One region of the Paraburkholderia sp. J7 genome, then DNA from elsewhere that is predicted to be linked to it. Evidence: riboswitches for the same ligand, from Rfam matches in the RefSeq annotation. Region 1 holds a riboswitch; the other holds the start of a gene.
The links. A riboswitch is a leader RNA that binds a small molecule or an ion and turns the genes downstream of it on or off. The one in region 1 is predicted to bind fluoride.
Positions count from the first base shown of each region.

Region 1 (4,405 bases):
CTGTCAGCAGCTTTTTGAACACCGTCATGCGATCGAGCCACTTCATGGCTGTCCCCTTATTCGATTCCCTGTTATGTGGCTCACAGCGAGACCCTGCCTCGACGCGAGCGCGGCAAGCTTGACTCATCCCCCACACCAAGGGTAGGAGGCGAACCGATATAGGGAGAATCAGCCAGCGCTTCTGGCGTCGTCCGCTCACTTCTGCTAACGAGCCCGATGCGCTTCGCTTTCAGGTGGACAAGACAACGATGACGCGATACCGGAGACTCAATCGCTGCCCCGTACACGGCGCAACGCGGGAATGTCCGAAAGACGCATGCCAGCGGGCAAAAGCGGATGCTTCGCCTGCCCCACGCGCTGCGCGCGGTAGATGCCCGTGTGGCCGGAAAACAGATAAGCCACCACGCAGGCCAGCGCCGCATACACGCCAATGTCGGCGCCAAACAGCTCGATTGCCATGACCGTCGAAGCGATCGGCGTGTTGGCGGCGCCAGCGAACACGGCAACGAAACCAAGGCCCGCGAGCACCGGCATCGGCAAGGCCAGCACATGCCCCAACGCATTGCCGAGCGTCGCGCCGATATAGAACAGCGGCGTGACTTCGCCGCCTTTGAAGCCCGATGCCAGCGTCACGACGGTGAAGCCGAACTTGCCCGCGAAGTCGTAGACGGGCAACGGATGATTGAACGCTTCGACAATAGTCGGAATGCCCAGGCCGAGATACTGCGGCACGTTCAGCGCGGTAGCGGCAAGCGCCACGACGATGCCGCCCACGAACGGACGCGCCGGCGCGTAAGCAATCTTGCGCTTGATGAACGCCGAGAGCGCGTGCGTGGAGTCGGCGAACAGCATGCCCACTACGCCGAATGCGATGCCCGCGAGAATGGCCGAGCCAAGTCCGAGCGGCGTGACATGCGGGACGAACGCAATGCTATAGACCGTGTGATGGATGCCCCAGGCGCGGCACACCTGGTCCGCGACCAGCGACGACGCCACGCAGGTCAGCAGCGCGTCGTAACGCAGGCGCCCGATTGCGAGCACTTCCAGCCCGAAGATCGCGCCGGCCAGCGGCGTGCCGAACACCGACGAAAAGCCCGCTGCAATGCCGCCCATCAGCAGAATGCGGCGCTCCTCGCGGTCGAGGCCGAAAACGTGCGTCACCCGGTCGGCGAGCGCGCCGCCCATCTGCACGGCCGTGCCTTCGCGTCCGGCCGAGCCGCCGAACAGATGCGTGACCACGGTGGCGACGAGCACGAGCGGGGCCATCCGCTTGGGCACGATTCTTTGCGGGTCGTGGATTTCGTCGATCAGCAGGTTGTTCCCGCCTTCCACCGGCTTGCCGACACGGTGATAGACCCAGCCGGTCGCGAAGCCGGCAACGGGCAGCAGCCAGAGCAGCCAGGCATGGGCGACGCGGATGTCGGTTGCGCGATCGAGCGCATAGAGGAACAAGGCGGAGGCGCTGCCCGCCAGCGCGCCAAGCACGGACGAGAGCAGCAGCCAGCGCGCGAGGTACGGAACCATCGCGAACTGCTCGATAGACTTCAGGGATTTCATTGCGGTCCAGGTTTGCGTTTGCTTGCACGGTTGCAAATCACCTGGGCGACAGGGGGGCGTCGCGTGGACGGCCTACGACCTCCTGCACCCAGGAACTCGTAGGCATCATCAGCGCTGCGGGAACGCAGGGCGGTTACGGGAGGAATGCCATCTCCGAAAGCCCCGTGATTTTATGCGACAACATAAGACGCTGCAACAGGATCGTCGCCGCGCTCGCGAACCTGCGGGCCTCAGTTTTGAGCCTGCTGTGCGCCGGCCGGGACGAGCTTGAGCGTATGAACGGCGGTACCCGGCAGGAACGGCGCCGCGCCGCCATGCACCCATGTGTCATGTCCCGCGAGAAAATACGGCGACAGGGGATTGCCCGACTGCCCGCCCGGCATCTCGAAGATCCCGTCTTGCTCGCGCCCCGGCGACACCGCGAAACGCTCGGACGCGCCAAACGCCGGCGACTGCACGCGCGGCATGTTGTAGTCGCCCGGCAACGGGTCATGCGGTGCGCTGAGCCAGCCACGAACCCACGGCAGCCACTCCGGCACCATGCGCGCGAACGGATGCGCAATTGCCGCGCGGTTGCGCTCGCCCCAGCGTGCGTCTTCGAGCTTCGTGCCATTCGTGCCATTCGCACCATGCGGCAAGCTAGCGATCGTATGGTCGATACGGTCCAGCATGAACGCGCGCCAATCCGCGAAGGCTCCTGGTATCCAGGCGCGATCGTCGGCGAGTGTCTCCATCGTCGCTTCGTAACGCGAGTTCGCCGCGCGATAGCTGAGGTCCGGCGCAATCGCGGCCAACTGTTTGTCCAGTACACCGAACCATGCCTGGTAGAGCGAGTCGTAGAACGCGCGCACGAGCCGGTAGCCGACGGCATCCACATCGGCGCGGCCGTCCCACGCCTGGACCAGCCGCTGGAATTCGGCGCGTTTGGGATGACCGTCGAGTGCGCGCGCATCGAGCGCGTCCAGCGCGACACGTCGCCAGTACTCGATCCAGAACGCACGATCGTCGGTCTGCACCGCGAGCAGGTCGCGCTCGCTCGCATGCGGCAGCGCGAACAGGTCGTTGCGAATCTGCGTGGCGCGCGCGCCGAGATCCGTGCCGGCGTCGCCGATGCGCGCCACGTCCTCCAGCGGCACCGTACGGTTGTTCGCGGTCCAGATGCGCCCGGCCGGCGGATCGACGCGCACCGGATACGCATCGGGCGAGCGATACCCTTGCCAGCCGGCATACGTTTCGGAGCGGTACGGCAAGCTCGCGAGCGCCGCCGCGCCGCCGTCGGCATCCGCGAAGCGCGGCAGCGGCCCGGCAAGCGTCCAGCCGATATGGCCTTGCGCGTCGGCCACCATGAAATTCTGCGTCGGCAAGCCAAAGGTCTGCGCGGCGCGCAATGCGTCGGCGACGTTCGTGGCGCCTTCGAGCTGCATGAAGTTCATGTTGGTCGCCTGTGGATCCTGCGCGACCCAATGCAATGCATAGGCGTGCTCGCCGACAACGAGTTGCGGCCCCCAGCGCGTTTGCACGACCGGCAGATCGACGCTCGCGCCGCCGTTCACATCGAGGCGCTCGTGGATCAGCCGCGCCTTGTCCCATCCGCCGCCCGGCACCCGGTAGCGCAAGGGATCGGCAGGATCGCGCTGAAGTTCGACCAGATCGACGAAGCGCGCATAGCTGTTCGTAAAGCCCCACGCGATGTGGCCGTTGCTGCCGGCCACGACGGACGGCGTACCCGGCAGGCTGACGCCCGTGATACGCCGCTCGGCGCCATCGGGTGCGGGATACACGAGCGAGAGGCGGTACCAGACGTTCGGCAGCGCCAGGCCCAGGTGCATGTCGCTCGCGAGCAGCGCGCCGCCGTGCGCGCCATGCGCGGCGTCGACCGCAAAACCGTTGCTGCCGACCATCGAATCGACCGCGTTCTCGCCGCCGACGAGACCAGGCACGCTGCTGAGAAGCGAAGTGGCGTCGGGATCGAGATCGGCGGCGGACCGCGTTGCCGGAAGCCACGATGGAGGCGCGGCGGGCAGCGCCGCCGGCGGTTGCGGCAATGCGCGCTGCCCGTCGAGCGGGGCATCCCAATGGCTCGTTTCAGGCAGCAGGAACGCAAGCAGGTCGGCGGGCACGCGCTCGCGCAGCGCCGCGCGCGAGAGCACGCGCCTCACCTGGTCGTACTGAAGATCGAAATACATCGCGTAGACGGTGAGCACCGTGTCCTCGGGACGCCACGGCGCCGGTTGCGTGCGCAACAGCCAGTATTCGAACGGCCGCGCGCGAAGCGAGCGCAGGCCGTCGTTGACGCCCGCCGTATAGCGTTCGATCAGTTCCCGCTGGTCAGCGGAGAGCGCGGCGAGCGCTGCCTGGGCGTGCTCGCGAAAGCGCAAGGGCCGGTCGCGGCGATCCAGAGGCAACGCCGCCGGTCCGATGAGCGCCGCCATCTCGCCAGCGGCGACCCGGCGCAGCAAATCCATCTGGAAGAAACGATCCTGTGCGTGAAGGAAGCCGCTCGCATACGCGAGGTCGCCGCGCGTGTTGCCCTGTATCGTCGGCACGCCCAGCGCGTCGCGCTCGATCGTCACGGGCGCGGAGAGCGGCGCGGCACGCGTGCCGTCCAGTTGCGGCAAGCTGCCGCGCAATGTCAGCCAGCCCGCCAGAACCCCGGCAACCAGAACGATGACGACAGTACACAACACAATCAGCGGCCACGCGCGGCGGCGCTTTTGCGGAGAAAGGCTCGAACGGGTCATGGCGGCGCATGCGGGTCGTTTTGATTAGCGCCTCCGGGCGCTGCGACCGGATCGGCCGGCCGTCTTACGACCATAGCATGACGCTGCGACAATCTGCAGCAGCCGCG
Region 1 covers NZ_CAJMYZ010000015.1:93,488-97,892, forward strand. Annotated here, with positions in the region: gene U5A58_RS23970 (methyl-accepting chemotaxis protein) at 1-46, opposite strand, end outside; gene U5A58_RS23975 (voltage-gated chloride channel family protein) at 268-1,557, opposite strand; fluoride riboswitch at 1,650-1,721, opposite strand; gene U5A58_RS23980 (penicillin acylase family protein) at 1,788-4,298, opposite strand.

Region 2 (4,405 bases), 110 kb from region 1:
CCGAAACACGCAACGTGGACGTGTCCAGATAGCGTCCTGCGCCGTGCGCGGCAGCGCCCGCGCCCGGCCAGCTACTCACCGCACCTTCGCATCATGCCGGGCGTAAGCCTGGCAGGGGCGCTCGCGCGCCTGCATTTTTCACCATAAAGACAATAGAACGAGACATGAAAAAGACCATGATCGCCGGCCTCGTGCTGGCCGGTATGCACGGTGCTGCGAACGCGCAGTCGAGCGTGACGATTTTCGGCAGCCTCGATACAGGGCTGACCTACGTGAGCAACGTCCACGGCAGTTCGTCTTTCGCCATGGCAGACGGCATCAACAAGAGCAACTCGCTAGGTTTCACGGGTGTCGAAGACCTGGGCGGCGGCAAGCATGCGCTATTCAAGCTGGAAAACGGCTACTCGGTGAACACGGGTACGCTGGGGCAAGGCGGATTGCTGTTCGGCAAGCAGGCCTATGTCGGCCTGGGCGATGCGTCGATTGGAGATGTGACGCTCGGGCGTCAATACGACTTCGCGTACTCCATGATCCGCTATTTGCCGTGCTTGTCGTGTGGCATCTACAGTGTTGAAAACGGCGACCTGGATCGCGTTTCCGGCGAGCGGTTGAACAACACCGTGCAATTCATGTCGCGCACGGTTGCGGGCTTTTCGGCTGGAGCACAGTACAGCTTCGGCGCAAGTTCCGGTAACACCACGACAAACGCCGGTCGCGCCGTGAGTGCAACGTTGCAATACGCCAGCAGTGCTTTTGCCGCAGGCGCCTTCTACACCGATATCAATGGTGCGCCCGTCTATGTCGGCATGACTGGCGCGGCGGAAATCTTCGGGCGCCCGATCACGCCCGCTACCGCGTTGCTCGTCGACAAGCAGCGCATCTTCGGATTTGGCGCAGCCTATACACCGGGTCAATGGCGGGTGTCAGCGGTTTATACCAATACCCATCTGGAACTTGGAAACGCCAGCGCACAGGATCAGGTGATTCACGTTGGCGGTGAGTATCGGCCCCGGCCCGATCTCGTGCTCGCCACCAAGCTCACGTACGACAAGCTCGATGCGTCGCATTGGCTTACGCTCTCATGCGGCGTGGACTATTTGCTCTCGAAGCGCACGGATGTCTACCTCGACGTGCATGCGCAGCGGGCATTCGGGGACAGCACCAAGGCATCGATCGCGCTGGCCGGCACGTCGTCGACAGACAAGCAATTCCTGTCGCGTGTGGGCATCCGGCATTTGTTCTAGCCGTTCTCGCGGGTACGGTACGGCCTGATTTTCGGGGGCGACGCTCTGGTCACACCCCGATGCCCAGCGGCGATCAGAGGTCTCCGCGCACTTCACCCGTGCCCAGCACGTTTCGCTGCCGGTTGACCTCCGCCCAAAGGGCATCGCTGTCGTCGTCGCGCAGCAGGATCATCCACTCCAGTTGATCGTCGGTCACACCGAAGTATTCCAGGATCTCCCTACGAACGGCATCGACGAACTGCGCGTATTCCGGCGTTGCCTGGGCCTGCGCGTGCAAGGCGTCGTATGCCGCATCGTCCGCGCCGCCGCCGTGCTCGTCGATGTAGCGCGAGATCCACTGGTCGCGTTCGCGGTCGTAGTCGGCCTCGGCGCGCATCGCCTGCACAGCCGTGTAGAAGTCCAGTTGGGCAAACGCGGCGATCGCCGCCGTTGTTGCCTCGTCGAATGGGGTTGTCATCGCATATCTCATGTGGGCCGTGGCACATTATCGCGCGGGCCGCGACTGGACACCCGAGACTTCCTCACTTTCGCACCTGCCATGCCCGCGCAGGCGGCCTGCGGCGCGTTCGAACGCTGTCGATGCGGCAGCCGCCACACACCGCGTTCTGCCCGGGTACGCCCGCCTGGGGGCTTGCAGCGCCGCCGATAGAGGCGTAACGTTGTTGCAGGAGATGGCATTCTCCTGGAACCGCCCCGACGGGCTAATGATGCCTACCGGCCTGGGAACAGGCACTGTCGGTGCATGCGGTTTCTTCGCTGGCCCCACCTGTGTCTGTGCCGTCAAGACGGCAACTCCCGGTTCACATCGTCACAGCCCAACCTTCGTTGGGCCTGGGTTTCGTCGCGCTTTGCCAAAGGCGTGGCGACGAGGGACTGGAAATGGGATTTCACAGCATCCTGTTTGAGACGCCCGAAGACGGGCCGCCTGCTGGCGAAGTGCACGAGCCGGAGTGCTTTGGCGACCTGAATCTCGACCAGATTGAGCTGAAGGTCACGCAGGGCTATGACGAGTACAACCTGAAGCCATTCTTTCGTGCAGCGCTCGACCGTGAGAGTGCAATACAGTATCGGCACGACGTGATGCGCGACCTCGGGAACCACGAGATTTCCCGCTGTATTCACGCCTTTGCGCAGGCTATGCGCAAGATGCGCTCAGCGCTGGCACAGGCAGAGAAGCTTTACTATCCGCGACAAAAGCAGTGGTGGTTTCTCGAAGCTGCGTTCCGGTATTGCGATGCGCTTGGGACGTTAGGCGCAACGCTACATGAGGCTCAACCGAAGTCGGCAGGCTTGCGAGAATTCAGCGCGTGGCTTGCAGAGTATCGTCGTGGCGAGGTCTTCATTGGACTCAGGCGAGATGTGGTGGAACTGCAGACGGCGCTGGAGGCCGTTAGATACGCGGTTCACATTCACGGCAACGCGGTGACCGTGCTGAATGACGACCGCGAGAGCGATTACAGCGCATACGTCGTGGCTATTTTCGAGCGATTCAAGCAGGGTGAGGTCAAGGACCACAGTGTCGAGGTCAAGGAATGGCCGGAAATGAATCACGTCGAGGCACAGATACTGGACTACGTCGCCAGGCTCCAGCCTCAACCGTTTGCGATGCTCGCCAGCTTCCAGCTCAATCACACTGACTTCCTTGATGCCACCATCGCCTCATTCGACCGCGAGGCGCAGTTCTACATCGCGTACGACGCCTATATTCAGAATTGCCGGGAGCAAGGTCTTCCATTCTGCTTCCCGGTGGTTTCGTCGTCGAGCAAGGCCGAACGTTGTCACGATACGTTCGACCTGGCGCTCGCGCACAAGCTGTGCGCAGACAAGCTTCCAGTCGTGCGCAACGACTTCTGGCTGGAGCGTGCTGAGCGCATTATTGTTGTCTCGGGTCCCAACAATGGCGGCAAGACGACTTTCGCCAGAGCGTTCGGGCAACTTCACTACCTCGCGAGGCTTGGCTGCCCGGTGCCTGGCAGTGAGGCGCGCCTGTATCTCTGCGATCAGCTCTTTGCACATTTTGAGCGCGGAGAGAATACGAAGGACATGCGCGGCAAGTTGCAGGATGACCTCATGCGCATGCACGCCATCCTGGCGCGAGCCACGCCCCGCAGCGTCATCGTGGTGAACGAGATTTTCAGTTCCACGACGCTTGCCGATGCGCTATTTCTCTGCCGCCGAATCATCAACCGGATGATGGAACGCGACGCGCTTTGCGTATGCGTGACTTTTGTCGAAGAGTTGGCCAGGCTCGGCGCGCAGACAGTGAGCATGGTCAGTGAAATCTGCCCGTCCAATCCGGCTGGGCGAACGTTCCGTATTCGCCGAAAGCCCGCCGATGGACGCGCATACGCCGTCTCTGTTGCCGAGCAGTACGGGCTCACCTATGAACGCCTGAAGGAGCGCCTTGTACCATGAAAGCATGGTTGCTCTATGCGCAGCGCGATTTCGACTGGCATCGCGATGAACAATGGAACGAAACCACACTCACGCGGGATCTCGAACTCGCCAGCGTTTTTGCGGCGATGGGGGCGGGCGACGAATTTCTCGAGGGTGTGGCGAAGAAGGTCGTGACCGTCAGTCTGGATGAGCTTGACGACATTCTTTATCGACAAGCCGTGCTCAGGGATTGTCTGAGCCACGAGGCCGTTGTACGGCGGCTCTATGCGATTGCCGTGGAGGCACAAGAGACAGAGCGCAAGAGCTTCTACTGGGGATTGACGGCTTCGGCTAGCAGCGTCCTGCACGCGGCCCGAGACCTCGTGCAGGCGTATCTCGCCTCGTTGGTGAAGTTGCGCCAGCTCGCTGACGATGAAACGTCGTCATTCGAATCAGCCGGGTTCAGACGGTTCTTCGCGATGGTGCGCGAAGCGTTGCCGGATGACTATTTCGCGGCCGTGAAGTATTGCCTGAAGGAACTCAGGTTCAACCGCGGTGTGCTGATGAGTGCGCAACCAGGTCGTGGCAACAAGGGCACACACTACGTTTTACGCAGACCCCACGAGCCGGACCCGAATCTGATTCGCCGTCTATTCGCAAGGCGGCCACCCTCATACACGTTCCGCATTGCCGAGCGAGATGAGAACGGCGCCCGTGCAGTCGCCGAACTTGAAGCGCGCGGCATCAACCACGTTGCAAACGCGCTTGCCCAGTCGGCTGATCAC
Region 2 covers NZ_CAJMYZ010000015.1:199,895-204,299, reverse strand. Annotated here, with positions in the region: gene U5A58_RS24455 (MFS transporter) at 1-32, shown strand, start outside; gene U5A58_RS24450 (porin) at 165-1,244, shown strand; gene U5A58_RS24445 (ATP-dependent protease) at 1,318-1,701, opposite strand; fluoride riboswitch at 1,903-1,965, shown strand; gene U5A58_RS24440 (MutS-related protein) at 2,124-3,659, shown strand; gene U5A58_RS24435 (MutS-related protein) at 3,656-4,405, shown strand, end outside.
Region 2: linked by a shared signal. The riboswitch ahead of U5A58_RS24440 (MutS-related protein) and the one ahead of U5A58_RS23975 (voltage-gated chloride channel family protein) in region 1 are both predicted to bind fluoride.